One region of the Comamonas resistens genome, then DNA from elsewhere that is predicted to be linked to it. Evidence: predicted binding sites of a transcription regulator. Region 1 holds the regulator's gene; each other region holds the start of a gene.
What was found. The regulator sigma-54, encoded in region 1, starts transcription at its own class of promoters, with help from an activator protein. The targets are predictions, from matches to a motif close to TGGCANGNAANCTGCTTT.
Positions count from the first base shown of each region.

Region 2: urtA (urea ABC transporter substrate-binding protein) is a predicted target of sigma-54. The motif match lies at 2,049-2,066, and genes of this name have one in related genera.
Region 3: QMY55_RS01035 (TorF family putative porin) is a predicted target of sigma-54. The motif match lies at 3,137-3,154, and genes of this name have one in related genera.

Region 1 is NZ_CP125947.1:4,946,864-4,952,480, reverse strand. It holds gene QMY55_RS23150 (SPOR domain-containing protein) at 1-221, shown strand, start outside; gene QMY55_RS23145 (thiol:disulfide interchange protein DsbA/DsbL) at 396-1,046, shown strand; gene lptA (lipopolysaccharide transport periplasmic protein LptA) at 1,246-1,902, shown strand; gene lptB (LPS export ABC transporter ATP-binding protein) at 1,899-2,684, shown strand; gene QMY55_RS23130 (RNA polymerase factor sigma-54) at 2,858-4,453, shown strand; gene QMY55_RS23125 (aspartyl/asparaginyl beta-hydroxylase domain-containing protein) at 4,525-5,451, opposite strand; gene QMY55_RS23120 (tetratricopeptide repeat protein) at 5,589-5,617, opposite strand, start outside.
Region 2 is NZ_CP125947.1:1,875,319-1,880,935, forward strand. It holds gene QMY55_RS08835 (TonB-dependent receptor) at 1-1,111, shown strand, start outside; gene QMY55_RS08840 (DUF4198 domain-containing protein) at 1,127-1,858, shown strand; gene urtA (urea ABC transporter substrate-binding protein) at 2,118-3,377, shown strand; gene urtB (urea ABC transporter permease subunit UrtB) at 3,582-5,195, shown strand; gene urtC (urea ABC transporter permease subunit UrtC) at 5,338-5,617, shown strand, end outside.
Region 3 is NZ_CP125947.1:240,288-245,904, forward strand. It holds gene glcE (glycolate oxidase subunit GlcE) at 1-479, opposite strand, end outside; gene QMY55_RS01025 (ammonium transporter) at 610-1,953, opposite strand; gene glnK (P-II family nitrogen regulator) at 1,983-2,321, opposite strand; gene QMY55_RS01035 (TorF family putative porin) at 2,340-3,092, opposite strand; gene QMY55_RS01040 (DUF2165 family protein) at 3,589-4,107, shown strand; gene QMY55_RS01045 (sulfatase family protein) at 4,184-5,512, opposite strand.

The DNA of each region.
Region 1 (5,617 bases):
TGCAAGCCGGAGCTTTCCGCGGCCAGAGCGAGGCCGAGGCGCAGCGCGCCAAACTGGCCATGCTGGGCTGGGAGTCGCGCATCAGCGAGCGCGAGCAAAACGGCATCACCATCTTCCGCGTGCGGGTGGGCCCCTTTGGCAAGCGCGATGATGCGGAAGCCCTCAAGGGCAAGCTCGATGGTGCCGGAGTGGATTCCTCGCTGGTACGGGCTGCGAAATAAGTTGTTTCCCCCCTGAGCGGCTTCGCCGCTTCCCCCCAGGGGGACGGCAGCCTCGCCGCGAGGCGGCTCTTGCTCGCTGCCTCTGAAGCGGGCTGGCCCGCTTGTCGGCTGGTTGAACTTTTAAGAGGCTGGCGCCTCAGATATTGCAGACTTGAACTCAAGGAGTTTATTGGAATGAAACGCCGTGAATTTTCTATGGCTGCCTCGGCAGCTGCTGCTGGTGCTCTGACTCTGGGCGCTTCCTCTAGCTGGGCCCAGGCCGCCGCACCCAAGGAGGGCAAGGACTACGTCAAGCTGGGCAAGCCCGCCTCGGTCAGCGCCCCGGCCGGCAAGGTCGAGGTCATCGAGTTCTTCTGGTATAGCTGCCCGCACTGCAATGCCTTCGAGCCCCAGTTCGAAGCCTGGGCCAAGAGCCAGCCTGCCGATGTGGTCGTGCAGCGCGTGCCTGTGGCGTTCAACGCTTCGTTCGTGCCTCAGCAGAAGCTGTATTTCGCGCTGGAAGGCATGAATCTGCTGCCTCAGCTGCACGCCAAGGTGTTCCGTGCCATCCATGTGGAGCGCAACGGCCTGAAGAACGACGACGCCATCTTTGACTGGATCGGCAAGCAAGGCGTGGATCTGACCAAGTTCAAGTCGGTCTACAACTCCTTCACCGTGAGCAACCAGGTGCGCAAGGCTTCCCAACTGCAAAACGAGTACGACGTGGAAGGCGTTCCCGCCATGGGCGTGGCCGGCCGTTACTACACGGACGGCACCAAGGCCGGCAATATGGAGAACGTGCTGCGCGTGGTCAACGCGCTGGTCGCCTCCAGCCGCAAGGCCTGAGCTTCAGGTCGCTGCCCCGCAAGCCCGCCTATGCGCGGGCTTTTTTGTCCCTGGACCGTCCCAAGACAAAGGCACCCGCTTGTGTGAGCCGTGGCCACACAAGCGGGCAAGCGTGAGGGCCATTTTTATTGCTGAGATTTCTGCCGGGCTTCCGAAAGGGGAGTGACTACAATGAACGCAAGAAACGTGCCTTTTTCTCATGAATAAAACACTCCTACCTCTTGCGCTGGCCTGTGCTCTGGTGGCCGCGACTGGCATAGCCCATGCCGAAAAGGCCGACAGTGCCAAGCCCATGAACATCGAGGCGGATGCCCTGCGTCATGACGAGCTCAAGCAGACCAGTGTCTTCACCGGCAATGTGGTGATGACCAAGGGCTCCATCGTGCTGCGTGGCGCGCAGCTCGATGTGCGCCAGGATGCCGAGGGTTACCAGTACGGCGTGATTGTGGCCGAGCCCGGCAAGCGGGCCTTCTTCCGCCAGAAACGCGACACCTTGCCAGGCCAGCCTGAAGAGTTCATCGAAGGCGAAGGTGAGACCATCGAATACGACGGCAAGGCCGACATCGTCAAGTTCATCCGCCGTGGCGAGATGCGCCGCTATCGCGGCGGCCAGCTCAGTGACCAGGTCACGGGCTCCATCATCATCTACAACAACATCACCGACGTATATACGGTCGATGGTCAGAAAACCAGCGGCGGCCTGCCCAGCTCCTCGGTGGGGCAGGGCGGTCGTGTGCGCGCCATCATGGCTCCCAAGGATGGCACGCCAGGCGCTCAGCCCAAGCCTGCGACGCCCGCGACGCCTTTGCGTCAGAGCATGACGCTGGGTGGCGAGAAAGCCGACGAGAAGAAATGATCGAGCCGACATTCTCCAACAGCACCCGCAGCGGTGAGTCCGACAGCCGCCTCGAAGCCAAGCATCTGGCCAAGTCCTATGGCAGCCGCAAGGTGGTCAAGGATGTTTCGCTGTCCGTGCAAAAAGGCGAGGTTGTGGGCCTGCTGGGCCCCAACGGCGCGGGCAAGACCACCTCGTTCTACATGATCGTGGGCCTGGTGCGCAGCGATGGCGGCGAGATCTTCATCGACGGCCACCCCGTAGGCAATATGCCGATTCACCAGCGCTCGCGCCTGGGCCTGTCCTATCTGCCGCAGGAAGCCTCGATCTTTCGCAAGCTCAGCGTGGAAGACAACGTTCGCGCCGTGCTGGAGCTGCAAAAAGACGATCAAGGCCATACGCTGAGCCGCGACGAAGTGGAAAAGCGCCTGACGGGCCTGCTGCAGGAGTTGCGCGTCGATCATCTGCGCGAGTCGCCGGCGCTGGCGCTGTCCGGCGGCGAGCGCCGCCGCGTGGAAATTGCCCGTGCCCTGGCCACGCAGCCGCGCTTCATCCTGCTGGACGAGCCCTTTGCCGGTATCGACCCCATTGCCGTGATCGAGATCCAGCGCATCATCGGCTTCCTCAAGGATCGCGGCATCGGCGTGCTGATCACCGACCACAACGTGCGCGAAACCCTGGGCATCTGCGACCACGCTTTCATCATCAGCGACGGACATGTGCTGGCCGAAGGCACGCCCGAGGAAATCGTGGAGAACGCCGATGTGCGCCGCGTTTACCTGGGCGAACACTTCAGGATGTGAGCAATGGCCCCCACGCTCGTTACTGCGTGTACTGCGCTGCCCCTACGCCGGGTGCCCCCCGAGGGGGCCCTGACCGGCGAAGCCGGATTCCGCCTTGGGGCGGCCCGGCGGCGGAATCGGGTTCTTGCCAAAAGCCTGTGGATTGGTAAGAAGAAGGCAAGAGCCGCATCACGATGAAGCCAGGACTCTCGCTACGTGTATCCCAGCATCTGTCGCTGACGCCGCAGCTGCAGCAATCGATTCAGCTGCTGCAGCTGTCCACGCTGGAGCTGGCGCAGGAAGTCGAGCAGATGCTGGTCGACAACCCGTTTCTGGAACTCGATGGTGATGGGCCGGGCACAGCTGCTCCTGATGACATAGCTGCAGGCGCACGTGAGTCCAACATTTCAGATGGGTATTCATCCGAAAAAGAGTCGGAAAGAGCGCAAGCAGCTTCTGAATCCATAGCGGAACCTTCCACCAACGAAACCCCGGACAGCCTGAACTGGGAGGCCGACGGTCTGGATGGCCAGGATGGCGAATGGGGCGGCGAAGCCAGCAGCGAGTGGGATGCTCCCTCGGCCAGCGGCTCCACGCGCAACCGTGATGACGACGAAGAGGTCGATGCCATTGATCTGGCGCGCGGACATGAGAGCCTGACGGACTTTCTGCACCGCCAGGCGCTGAGCCTGCATCTGGGAGCCGAAGATACGGCGGCGCTGCGTTTTCTGATCGAGTCGTTGAACGACGATGGCTATCTCGAAGAATCGCTGCAAGAGCTGGCACACAGTCTGGCGGGCGATGATCTGGAAGAGCGCGAAGAGCTGGAGCAGCGCTTTGCCATCGCGCTCAAGCTGCTGCAAAGCCTAGAGCCCGTGGGCGTGGGCGCGCGCAATCTGGCCGAATGTCTGCAGCTGCAGCTGCGCGATCTGATCCGCGATGCAGAGGACGAAGGCACGACAGCGGCGCATATCAACCAGCTGCTGCTGGCCCAAAGCATTTGTGCGCAGCCCCTGGACCTGCTGGCGCGGCGCGATCTGCGCAAGCTGGCCAGCCTGTGCGGTGCGCGTGAAGAGGCGCTGCGCGAGGCCATGGCCTTGATCGCCCGGCTGGAGCCGCGTCCCGGGCGCCGCTTTGTCGATCTGGAGCGCCAGATCGTGGTGCCCGATGTCATTGTGCGGCCGGTGCGTTCCAGCTCGGGCCGTGTCGACTTTTCCGTGCAGCTCAACCCCGATGTCATGCCCAGGCTGCGTGTGCACGACATCTATGCCAATGCGCTGCGCCGTCACAAGAACAGTGAAGGCCATGCCGCGCTGCAGCAGCGCCTGCAGGAAGCGCGCTGGTTCATCAAGAACATCCAGCAGCGCTTTGACACCATTCAGCGAGTGTCCGAAGCCATCGTGGAGCGGCAGAAGAACTTCTTTGTGCATGGCGAGCTGGCCATGCGCCCGCTGGTGCTGCGCGATATTGCCGATGCCTTGGGCCTGCATGAGTCCACCATCAGCCGCGTGACCACGGCCAAATACATGGCCACGCCCCAGGGCACCTTCGAGCTCAAATACTTCTTTGGCTCGGGACTGGGCACGGAAACCGGCGGCAGCGCGTCGAGCACGGCCGTGCGTGCGCTGATCAAGCAGTTTGTCGACGCCGAGGACCCCAAGAAGCCGCTGTCGGACGCCAAGCTGGCCGATATGCTCAAGGAGCAGGGCATTGAATGCGCGCGCCGCACCGTGGCCAAGTACCGCGAGCAGCTCAAGATACCGACGACCACGTTGCGCAAGGCGCTGTAAATGCCTTGAAAACAAAAAAGCCGCTGATGCAATGCACAGCGGCTTTTTTAGTGACTTGGCTCCGCCCTTACTTATTTAGCGGGGATCAGCCACCATACAAACAGCACGAGCACGCCTATCATCAGACCGAACTTGAGGATCTTGTAGAAGGTCGGATTCCAGTCGCGGAAGGCGCGGCGGTACTTGCCCATGTAGAACGAGATCTTGAACAGCTTGCTGATCATGCCGCGCGGGTCGCCCTCGTTGTTGGGCGAGCTGGCGGCGGCCACCACGTTCTTGCCCAGCCAGTGGTTGAGCCATTGCGCGAAGCCGTTGGTCATGGGGCGTTCCACATCGCAGAACAACACGATGCGGTTGCCTTCGCTGCGGTTCTCGGCCCAGTGCATATAGGTTTCGTCGAAGATCACGCCTTCGCCCTCGCGCCAGCTATAGGGCTGGCCGTCGACCTCGATCATGCAGCGGTCGTCGTTGGGCGCCAGCACCGCCAGGTGGTAGCGCAGCGAGCCTGCATAGGGGTCGCGGTGCAGATTGAGCTTGGCGCCGGGCGGCAGCTCGGCAAACATGGCGGCCTTGACGCTGGGAATGGACTTCACCAGGGCTGTGGTCTTGGGGCACAGTTCCATGGCCGAAGGGTGGGCATCGCCATACCACTTCAGATAAAAGCGTTTCCAGCCGGTCTTGAAGAAGGAATTGAAGCCCGCGTCGTCGTTGTTGGCGGCGGCCTTGATCTGCATGTTCTTTTGCAGGTTGACGGCTTCCTCGCGGATCTCGCGCCAGTTGGCCTGCAGCGGGGCCAGCTCGGGGAAGGTGCTGGTGGGCAGATAGGGCGTGCGCGGCACCTTGCTGAACATCAGCATGAAGACGTTGAACGGCGCCGTGAAGGTGGAGTGGTCGAACAATTGCTTCACCACCTTGTGGCGCACCTTGCCGCGCAGGTGCATGTACAGGCCGCAGCCGAAGAACAGCAGCACCAGGGCCAGAACGATGATTTTTGCCATAGTTTGCAATTTTACCGGGCCGCTCCAAACAGGTCATGGCCCAGGTCAAACGGCTGCGTGGTCTCTGGAAGCGCTTTGTGAGCTGCTTTTGAATCAATAGCTGTCAGCGCTTGATGGGTAAGGGCTGAGGCCTGTTTTTACTGTGAATGCTTGGCAAAGGCGCTCT
Region 2 (5,617 bases), 2.2 Mb from region 1:
CTGGTTCACCCGTCCGCGCAGCGGCACCTGGATGCAGCGCGAAGAGCGCTACGACCGCAGCGTGCTGGGCGCGGGGCTGAACCTCAGTGGCAAGTCCCGTCTGGCTGCGCGCGAGCTGAACTGGATGCTGGGCCTGGAGCAGGTGCGCGAGTCCACCGATTACGGTTACTGGGATGGCCTGGTGAACCGCCGGCGCACGGCCGCGGCGTTGGACGATCGCAATACGCGGCTGAACAACATGGCGCTCTACGGCCAAGGCAGTTGGCAGGCGACAGGCTGGCTGCAGACCACGGCCGCCCTGCGCTGGGACCACTTTGACGGGCGCTGCCGCTTGCTGGGCGCGGAAACCGGTGGCGATGAATGCAACCGCATGCAGGGCCGCAGCCATGCCAGCCCCAAGCTGGGTGCCATGGCGCAGCTCAATCCGCAGACGGCGGTGCGTGCCAGCTGGTCGCAAGGCTTTGCCTTGCCCAGCGACTTTGCCAAGTACGCGCTGCGCAACAGCGAACTCGGCGCCAATATCTTTCGCCAGACCGAGCTGGGCCTGCAGTGGAAACCTTCCAGCCAGTGGCTGATCGATGCAGCCGTGTACCGCGTCACGTCCAGCAACGAAATACGCAACACGGCACCGGGTGAATATGAAAACCTGGGCGCGACCCTGCGCAAGGGCGCAGAGCTGCAACTGCACTGGCTGCCCGGCCGCAGCTGGCATCTCGAATGGGCGTACGGGCGCAATCGCTCCGAAATCACGCAGAACGCCAACGCGGCATTGCAGGGACAGCGCGTGGTGGCGGTTCCCGAGTACACCAGCACCTTGCACGCACGTTGGATGCCGCGCGGCGATGTCACCGTGCATGGCGTGCTGCGCCATGTGGGTCGCGCGCCCATCAATGCCGGCAATACCGAATGGGCCGGCAGCTATCACTGGCTGGACCTGGGCCTGCAATACCGCCTGCCGGCCAGCGTGGCACGCCATGCCAGCCTGAGTCTGTGGCTGCGCAACGCTGCCAACGCGCGCTATGCCAGTATCACCACCATGATCGGTGGCCAGCGTCTGGTCGCGCCCGGCGCGCCGCGCAGCGTGCAACTGGGCCTGCAGTTTTCACTTTGATTCTTGGGAGTCCTCATGTCTGTGTTCAAGACGCGTAAAAACATCATCGCGCGCATTCTGTGCACCACGGCCGCCGCCTGGCTGCTCTGTGCCAATCCGGCCCATGCGCATAACGTCTGGCTGGAGCCAGATGCGCAGGGCGGCTATGTCATGCAATTCGGCGGCCATGAGGGCCTTGCCGAAACCTTTGACCCCGCCAAGCTGCAGCGCGTACATGCCTATGACCTGCGCGGGCGCGAGGTGGGCTGCGATGTGCAGAACCTGCAAGGCGGCATCCGCGTCAAGCCCGATGCCAAGGCTGCGCTGATCGCGGTGGAGCTGGATAACGGCTACTTCAGCAGCACCAGGCCCGAAGGCGCCATGCTGCCCCTGCCCATGGACAAGAACCCCGGCGCAGTGCACGGCGTGCATGCGCGCAAGTTTCACAAGACCGTGGTGCAGTGGGGTGCCGTCATGCAAAAGCCGTTGGGCCAGATGTTCGAAGTGGTGCCGCTCCAGGGCCAGGCGCCCCATGCCGGTCAGCCGCTCAGGCTGCAGGTGCTGCTGGATGGCAAGCCGCAGGCGGGGGTACGCCTGTCCTGGGGCGAAAACGGCTCGCCCGCGATGACGGATGCACAGGGCCAGGCTCTCATGACGCCCGCTGCAGGCAACAACACTTTGCAGGCCATCCTGCGCCAGCCGGTGCAGGGTGATGCCAGGACGACGCAAAACAGCTACGAGTACCTGCTGCGCTTTGCCGCGCATTGATTGCCAGGCACCTCAACAGTGCCTGATGTGCGGAATGCGGCTGGAAAAGCCTGCATCTGGTGCATGCGCAAGATTTGGCACAGCAATGGTGCTGCCGCAAGGGGTGGACTGATCGCGCTGCGGCATCGCCGCGTAGGGTGAGTGAGGAAAGCAGCAGGGCCCTGAGCGGCAACCGAACTGCGGATGTTGCTGGCACGGTACTTGCATTTGAGGAGATGCGGTCAATCGTGACCGAACAAAACCTCCCGGGAGTGCTGAAATGAATCGTCGCGGAACCCTCACTACACTGGCTGCATCCCTGGCTTTGGGCCTGGGCCTGAACTCGCAGGTGTTGGCAGCAGACACCATCAAGGTCGGGGTGCTGCACAGCCTCTCTGGCACCATGGCGATCTCCGAAACCGTGCTCAAGGACACGGTGCTGATGGCCATCGACGATATCAACGCCAAGGGCGGTGTGCTCGGCAAGAAGCTCGAGCCCGTGGTGGTGGACCCCGCCTCCAACTGGCCGCTGTTTGCGGAAAAAGCCAAACAGCTGATCACGCAGGATAAGGTGGCCGTGGTCTTCGGCTGCTGGACCAGCGTCTCGCGCAAGTCGGTGCTGCCGGTGTTCGAGCAGAACAACGGCCTGCTGTTCTACCCCGTGCAGTACGAGGGCGAGGAACTCTCCAAGAACGTCTTCTACACCGGCGCTGCGCCCAACCAGCAGGCGATTCCCGCCGTCGAGTACCTGATGAGCAAGGAAGGCGGCGGTGCCAAGCGCTTTGTGCTGCTGGGCACGGACTATGTGTATCCACGCACCACCAACAAGATTCTGCGTGCCTTTCTCAAGAGCAAAGGCGTGAAGGATTCCGACATCATGGAGACCTACACGCCGTTCGGTCACAGCGACTACCAGACCATCGTGGCCGATGTGAAGAAGTTCTCCACCGGTGGCAAGACGGCCGTGATCTCGACGATCAACGGCGACTCCAATGTGCCCTTCTACAAGGAGTTGGGCAATGCCGGCCTCAAGGCCAAGGATGTGCCGGTCGTTGCCTTCAGCGTGGGTGAAGAAGAGCTGCGCGGCGTGGACACCAAGCCCCTGGTCGGTCATCTGGCGGCCTGGAACTACTTCATGAGCGTGAAGAACCCGACCAACACCGCCTTCATCACGCAGTGGGGTGATTACGCCAAGGCCAAGAACATCGCGGGCCACAAGGACAAGCCCCTGACCAACGACCCCATGGAAGCCACCTGGGTCGGCATCCATATGTGGAAGCAGGCCGTGGAAAAAGCCAAGAGCACGGATACCGACAAGGTGATTGCCGCCATGGCCGGCCAGACCTTTATCGCGCCCGATGGCTTCACCGTGAAGATGGACGAGAAGAACCATCATTTGCACAAGCCCGTGATGGTGGGCGAGATCAAGGGCGACGGCCAGTTCAGCGTGGTCTGGAAGACCAAGGGCCCGATCAAGGCCCAGCCCTGGAGTCCTTACATCGATGGCAACGACAAGAAGAAGGACGAGCCTACGAAGTAAGGCTCCCCCTGAGGCGCTGCGCGCCTTCCCCCTCTCTCGCTTTGCTTCGCAATGCGGGAGGGGGACAACAGCCTCGCTGCGGGGCGGCGGGGCCGCCTAGGCCCTTGCTTGCTGTTACTGGCTTGGATTGCGCCAGTTTGACGGGTTGGTATCCAAAACATAGCTGATGGCGCTTTCTGCTTAGGCGCTCGAATCGGATTCGATATGAAATTCACGCACAAGCCATGGATATGGGCGGCGGTTGCCGGTCTCGGCGCCTTGCTGAGCTTTGCCAGCCACGCGCTGACGGCCGAGCAGGCCTATGCCATGGCCGCGGCCGACGATGCCGAGCAACGCGTGCAGGCCATCAATCAGGCCGTGCTTGCTCCTGACGCCCAGGTTGACGGCGGGCGTCTGGCGGCCTACCTCTCAGCGCTCTCCAACGATGAAGTTCGCGTAGCTCAGGGCAGGGCCTATGTGCTGAGCGGCGACGCCGCCACGGATCCCGCGACGGGCGAGGCCGCCAAGCTGCCGGCGGACGCCGAGGAAGTCGTCAACAACAATTACCTGCGCTCCGTCATCGACACGGCGCAGGCCGCCCTGGCGCTGGGCAGCAGGGATGTGAGCGCGCGCCGCCGTGCTGCCGGAAAGCTGGCGGCCGAGCCCGATGCCGAGCGGCTGCCCGTGATCGAGAAGGCGCTGGCCGGCGAGACCGATGCGCAAGTCAGGGACCTGCTGGCCAGGGCCAGGGCTGCCAGCCTGCTGGACAGCGAAGACCTGCAGCAGCGTTTGCAGGCCGTGGAGCAACTCGCTCACCAGAAGACGCCCGAGACCCAGTTGCTGCTGAACCAGCGCCTGTCCGGGGAGTCCGATCCGGGCGTGCAGAAAGCCATCAAGGCGGCGCTGGCCGGCATCGAGGAAAGCCTGGCCTGGGGCGATCGAATCGGCGCCGCCTTCAGCGGCATCAGCCTGGGCTCGGTGCTGCTGCTCGCGGCTCTGGGCCTGGCCATCACCTACGGCCTGATGGGCGTCATCAACATGGCCCATGGCGAGCTGATCATGATCGGTGCCTATGCCACTTATCTGGTGCAGGTCGCATTCCAGCGCTGGGTGCCAGAGGCTGCTTTTGGCTGGTATCTGGTGGTGGCGATCCCCGTTTCCTTTCTGGCCGCCGCCCTGGTGGGGGCGATTCTGGAGCGTGGCGTGATCCGTTTTCTCTACGGTCGCCCGCTGGAGACCTTGCTGGCCACTTTCGGTATCAGCCTGGTACTGCAGCAGACCGTGCGCAGTGTGTTTGGGGCGCAGAACGTGGGGGTGGAGAACCCCGGCTGGATGAGCGGCGGCATTGCGCTGCTGCCCAATCTCACGCTGCCATGGAACCGCATCGCCATCATCGTGTTTGCCTTTGCCGTGCTGGCGGCCGTGGCCCTCATGATCGCCAGGACGCGTCTGGGCCTGTTTGTACGCGGCGTGACGCAGAACCGCGCCATGGCCTCCTGCGTGGGCGTGAACACCGCACGCACCGACACCTATGCGTTTGCACTGGGTTCGGGCATTGCCGGGCTGGCGGGCTGTGCCTTGAGCCAGATCGGCAATGTGGGGCCGGATCTGGGCCAGAACTACATCGTTGACAGTTTCCTGGTCGTGGTGCTGGGCGGCGTCGGCCAACTGGCCGGCACGGTCTATGCGGCCCTGGGCCTGGGCGTGCTCTCCAAGCTGCTCGAAGGCTGGACCGGCGCCGTACTGGCCAAGATTGCCGTGCTGTTGTTCATCGTGATCTTCATTCAAAAGCGTCCGCAAGGAATCTTTGCCTTGAAGGGCCGCAGTGCGGAAACATGAAACACCCCCTGAGTCGCTTCGCGCCTTCCCCCTGCAGGGAGACGACACCCTCGGTGCGGAGCGGCCCTTCCGCGGTGTCTCGTACTTGGGCCGCGCCAGTTGTGCAGGCCATGTGCCTTGCTCCACATGAGGGAAAACTGACATGACAACCCAATCCATACCCATCGAACTGCCCAAGCCCGCGCCGCTGCTATCAGCCAAGGGCTGGACGGTGTTTCTCATCTCGCTGATCCTGGTCTGTGCCGTGGCTCCGGCACTCAATCTGTGGGTGCCCGAGGGCAGCGCCCTGCATCTGTCCGACTACATGCTGGGCTTGCTGGGCAAGTTCCTGTGCTATGCCATCTGCGCTCTGGCCATCGATCTGATCTGGGGCTATACGGGCATTCTGAGTCTCGGTCACGGCCTGTTCTTTGCGCTGGGCG
Region 3 (5,617 bases), 550 kb from region 1:
CAGCTGCCCGCCATCAGCCGCGATACGTCATAACCGGCCACGTTCTTCATCACCTGACCGCCATAGCGCAAGACTTCGCCCTGGCCGTTGATCATCTCCAGGCCCAGCACAAAGTCACGCACGGCACCCACATTGGCGCGCGAGGGGCCGGACAGGCCTGCGGCCACCATGCCGCCCACGGTGCTGCCGGGGCCAAAGTGCGGTGGCTCGAAGGCCAGGCATTGGCCCTGGGCTGCCAGCGCGGCTTCCAGCTCGGTCAGGGGAGTGCCGGCGAGCACGGTGACTACCAGCTCGCTGGGCTCGTAGCTGACGATGCCGCTGAGCGCCCGGGTGTCCAGCAGCTCGCCCTGCAGAGACAGACCGTGGAAATCCTTGCTGCCGCCGCCGCGAATGCGCAGAGGGGTCTTGTCATGGGTAGCGGCGCGAATGCGCTCGCTGATGGCTTTGATGTGGCTGGTGGCTGAATCCATGGCCTGCATGGTAGCGGCTGCGCCTTTGCGCGGGGCGAGAGGCGGCTGTGATTTTTTTGAAACGAGCGCTTGAATAAAAAAGCCCCGCAGCACAAGCTGCGGGGCAACGTAATGAAACTGAACAGAAGGCCGCGGTGTCTCAGCGTGTATAGGCGACCTCCCCATGAGAGGTGATATCCAGGCCTTGGCGCTCGGACTCTTCGGAGACACGCAGTCCCACGGTCAGAGAGGCAATCTTGTAGGCCACCAGGGAAACCACGCCGGACCAGACGATGGTCAGCAGCACGCTCTTGAGCTGTACCCACACTTGATGGGCCATGTTGTAGCCATCGGGCTCGATGCCACCCAGACCCTTGGCGCAGAAAACGCCGGTCAGGATGGCCCCCAGAATGCCGCCGACGCCGTGGACGCCGAACACGTCGCAGACATCGTCAACACCCAGCAGGCGCTTGAGGCCCGAGACACCCCACAGGCACAGAGGCCCGGCGATGAGGCCCATCACGATGGAGCCCATGGGGCCGACAAAGCCGGCGGCAGGGGTGATGCAGACCAGACCGGCCACGGCACCCGATGCGGCGCCCAGCATGGAGGCCTTGCCGCGGTGCAGCACCTCGGCCGAGAGCCAGGACAGGGCGGCTGCGCCGGTGGCCAGGATGGTGTTGATGAAAGCCAGACCGGCGATGCCGTTGGCAGCACCGGCGGAGCCGGCGTTGAAGCCGAACCAGCCCACCCACAGCAGGGATGCACCCACCATGGTCAGCGTCAGGCTGTGCGGGGGCAGGGCTTCCTTGCCGAAGCCGATGCGCTTGCCCAGCATATAGGCGCCCACCAGACCGGCGATAGCGGCGTTGATGTGCACCACGGTGCCGCCGGCAAAGTCCAGCGCGCCGTCTTCGGCCAGTAGACCGCCGCCCCACACCATATGGGCCATGGGAATGTAGGCAAAGCTGAACCACAGCACCGAGAACACGATCACGGCCGCGAACTTGATACGTTCGGCAAACGCGCCCACGATCAGCGCCACGGTAATGGCGGCAAAGGTGGATTGAAAGGCCACGAACACATATTCGGGAATGGTCTTGAGGGCACTGGACAAGGTGTCCGGCGTGATGCCCAGCAGAAACAGCTTGTCAAAGCTGCCAAAGAACTTGCCTTCGCCGCCAAAAGCCAGCGTGTAGCCGTAGATGGCCCACAGCACGGTGATCAGCGAGAAGATGACAAACACCTGGGCCAGCACGGACAGCATGTTCTTGCTGCGTACCAGGCCGCCATAGAACAGGGCCAGGCCGGGGATGACCATCAGAATCACCAACATGGTGGAGGTCAGCATCCAGGCCGTGTCGCCCGCGCTCAGCGTGGGCACGGTCTCCACTGCAGCGGCAACGGCGGGAGCCGCTGCAGGCACGGCATCCTGCGCCCATCCAGCTGCGCTGGCAGCCAGCAGGCCCAGTCCCAGGCCTGCGCTCAAAAGCTTCTTGGTCATGACTGTTTTCCTTGGAAAGCGTGAGGCAGTTACAGCGCCGATTCGCCGGTTTCGCCGGTACGGATGCGGATGGATTGCTCCAGCGGTTGCACAAAGATCTTGCCGTCGCCGATCTTGCCGGTGCGGGCCGCGCCTTCGATGGCATCGATCACGGACTCCAGCAGATCATCGGCAATGGCGACTTCGATCTTGAGCTTGGGCAGAAAGTCCACCACGTACTCGGCACCACGGTACAGCTCGGTATGGCCTTTCTGGCGGCCAAAGCCCTTGACTTCGGTGACGGTGATGCCTTGCACACCGATCTGGGAAAGCGCTTCGCGGACTTCGTCCAGCTTGAAGGGTTTGATGATGGCGGTCACCATTTTCATGACAGTCTCCTCAGCAAATCAAAAAGTCTTGGCCAGCGTCACGATCAGACGCGCCTTGTTCACATCACCGAAATAGGCCTTTTTGTTGGCACCTGCCACGACCGCAGCGAGGGAGAAGCCGTCTCCGAGGTCATAGGCACCGCCCGCGCTGTAGTCCACATAGTTGGGTACGCCCAGGCTTTTGATATCGCTGGAGAAATGCGTGTAGCCCAGCGATGCCTTCAGTGTCACCTTGGGGGCGACTTCCTGGCTGTAGGACAGCTGCAGATAGCCGGTGTTGCGGCCCTTGAGACCCGAGCCATCACGTGCGCCAGCCCAGCCGAAATAGTCCTTGGAGACGGTGTGCGAGTACTTGGCCGTGAAAGGCCCGTAAGTACCCGAGCCATAGATCTCGGTGGTGTTGCCACGGGTGTTGCCCGAGTAGACATAGGTCAGTGCACCCACATCCCAGTCGATGTCGCCTGCCTTGAACTTGTAGCCGCCGTAGACGTCGGTTTCCAGCGAGTTGCCGGGCAGCCAGTCCACCGAGGAGTTCCAGTTGCCCACATAGAAGCCGCTGTCGCCAAAGCTGTAGTCAAAACCGCCCTGCAGCGCGGGCTTGACGGCGCGGCTGCGGCTGCTGTCCTGGTCCTGACCACGGAACTTGTAGTTGGTGGTCAGCGCCACATTGGCCGACAGCTGTGCATGGGCCCACAGGGGCGAGGCCAGCACACAGGCCAGGGCTGAGGTTTTGGCGAAGGTTTTGAAACGGCTGGCAGCGAGACTGGGCATTCGGGGTTCCTCCGGTTTGCAAAAAATTCTTGGACAAAGCGGATAAAGCACAGACCGTGCCAACTCTTGCTTCCGCTCACAACGACTGGGCAGCCGTCTGGAACCCCATGAAATCTGCACCGCTTGCATGCAGGCCTGGGCCGAGATGGTCACGAGTTCAGGACGCTGCCAGGGGCGTTGCAGAGAAAAGGCACCAAAAAAGTGCATTCCATGGAGAGGTAGAGGGAGTTGCGTACATTTATTGACATATATCGGCGTCTGGAAAGACAATCGAGCCCCTTCCTGGTGCGGTACTCGATCCAGTCGGTCCGAGAGTTTCCCCAGCTCTCAACCGGCTTCAGGTTTTCCAGTCCCGATCCCCGCGCCTTCTGTGCCCTGCGCACATGTCTCTTTGGCCAATCCCGTTGGCACCCTGCTCTGCTGCCGGGCGAACGTTATGCGTTCGCCGCCGCGTAGCTGTCTGCAAATCCTCATCCATCACAATTCGGAGTCTCGAATGATCATTCGTCTGTCCAAAGCCGCCATGGTGCTTGCCATGGCTTTCTTCGCCACGCTGGTTGCCTTCGGCAACATCACCGACTACGCCACCAACTTCGCGTTTGTCCACCATGTGTTCCTGATGGACACCACCTTCCCCGGCAACGGCATCATGTACCGCTCCATCCAGCAGGAATGGATACATCACGCGGGCTATATCGGCATCATTGCGCTGGAGGGCAGCACCGCCATCCTGTGCTGGATCGGCGGCATCAAGCTGCTCAAGGCCCGCAATGCCCGGCCTGCAGCGTTTCGCGCCTCCAAGGCCTGGGCCATCGGAGGCTTGACACTGGGCTTTCTGACCTGGCAAGTAGCCTTCATGTCCGTGGGCGGAGAGTGGTTCGGCATGTGGATGTCCAAGCAATGGAATGGCGTGCCCGATGCCTTCCGCTTCTTCATCACGCTGCTGATTGTGCTCATCTACCTGACCATGGATAACGATGCCCTGCCTGAGTCGCAGGACAGCGTGGCACGCTGAAATTCACCATTCCGTGAAATGAAAAAAGCCTGCTGGCAGTGCACCGGCAGGCTTTGAATAGAAGATCGCTTCAGGCTCAGTAACTGGCCTGAGGCAGGTCGTTCCTGGTGAACACCAGCGAGACCTTGGCCTCTTCGGGGATCGGCGGCAGGCTCTGGTTCCACTGCTGCCAGGCGGCGCGCAGTTCGGCCAGTTTCTGCGGCTCGCGATCACGCAGATTGGCGCGCTCGCGAGGGTCAACCGCAATATTGAACAGGTACTCTATGCCCTCGACTTGCAGATATTTCCAGTCACCGCGGATCAGCGCTTTTTGCTCGCGATGCTTCATGCGCCAGGCCAGGTCGCGCTCGGGCGTCCAGCGCGGGTTCTGCATCAGCGGCAGCAGGCTGATGCCGTCCTGCGGATAGTCGGGGTGGGCGTTCACGCCGGCAGCAGCCAGGAAGGTGGTGGACCAATCCATGGTCAGGTTGGGTGTGTCGCAGACGGCACCCGCAGTCATGCGGGCCGGCCAGCGGGCCAACAAGGGCACGCGGATGCCGCCCTCCAGCAGGTCCATCTTCTGGCCGACAAAAGGCCAGTTGTTGGAGAAGCGTTCACCACCGTTGTCGCTGGTGAAGACGATGAGCGTGTTCTCGCTCATGCCTTGCTCCTCCAGCGCATCGAGCAGCCAGCCTATGCCCTCGTCCATGTGGTGGATCATGCGCTGGTAGGTGGCGATGGAGCCGCCGTCCACATGCTTGCCCATGCCCTTGAGGCGCTCGGACTCCGCGCGGTCTTCGCGCGTCAGCCAGGGCCAGTGCGGGGCGCTGTAATGCAGCGACAGGTAAAAAGGCTTGTCGGCCGACTGGCGCTTGATGAAGTCCACGGCGCGGCGGCTCAGCAGATCGGTCAGATAGCCGTCTTCCTCATGCGGCTCTTCGTTGAGCCAGAAGTCGGGGCGGCCGCGCGGATCGCAATGCGCGAAGTAGTCGGCGCCACCGGCGTGAAAGCCGTAGAACTCCTCATAGCCCGATTGACGTGGACCAAAGTGTGGCGGGTAGCCCAGATGCCATTTGCCCACCAGGGCCGTGGCGTAACCGGCATCGCGCAGCAGCGAGGCCACCGTGGGGTGATCGGGCGGCAGGCCCAGCACCTTGTCGCCATGCGCGCTGGCAATCGGCTCCTCGGCCGCGCCGCGCAGACGGTATTGCCAGCGACCCGTGGCCAGCGCAAAACGCGTGGGCGAGCAGACGGCAGAGTTGGCGTAGCCGCGCGTGAAGCGCAGGCCCTGGGCGGCCATGGCGTCCAGTCTTGGCGATACGTCGGTGGCATTGTTGTGCGCATCGCGTGCGCCGGTACAGCCCAGGTCGGCGTAGCCCAGGTCGTCGGCAAGGATGAAGATCAGATTGGGGCGGGGATCGGTCATGGAAGAAATCAGGGAAAGCTAAAAACAGAAGCTGGCAGCGCCTGTCAACAAAGGGTTTGAGTGTGTTTTCAATATAAAACCCATGATTTAAAAGAGCAGGCAGCT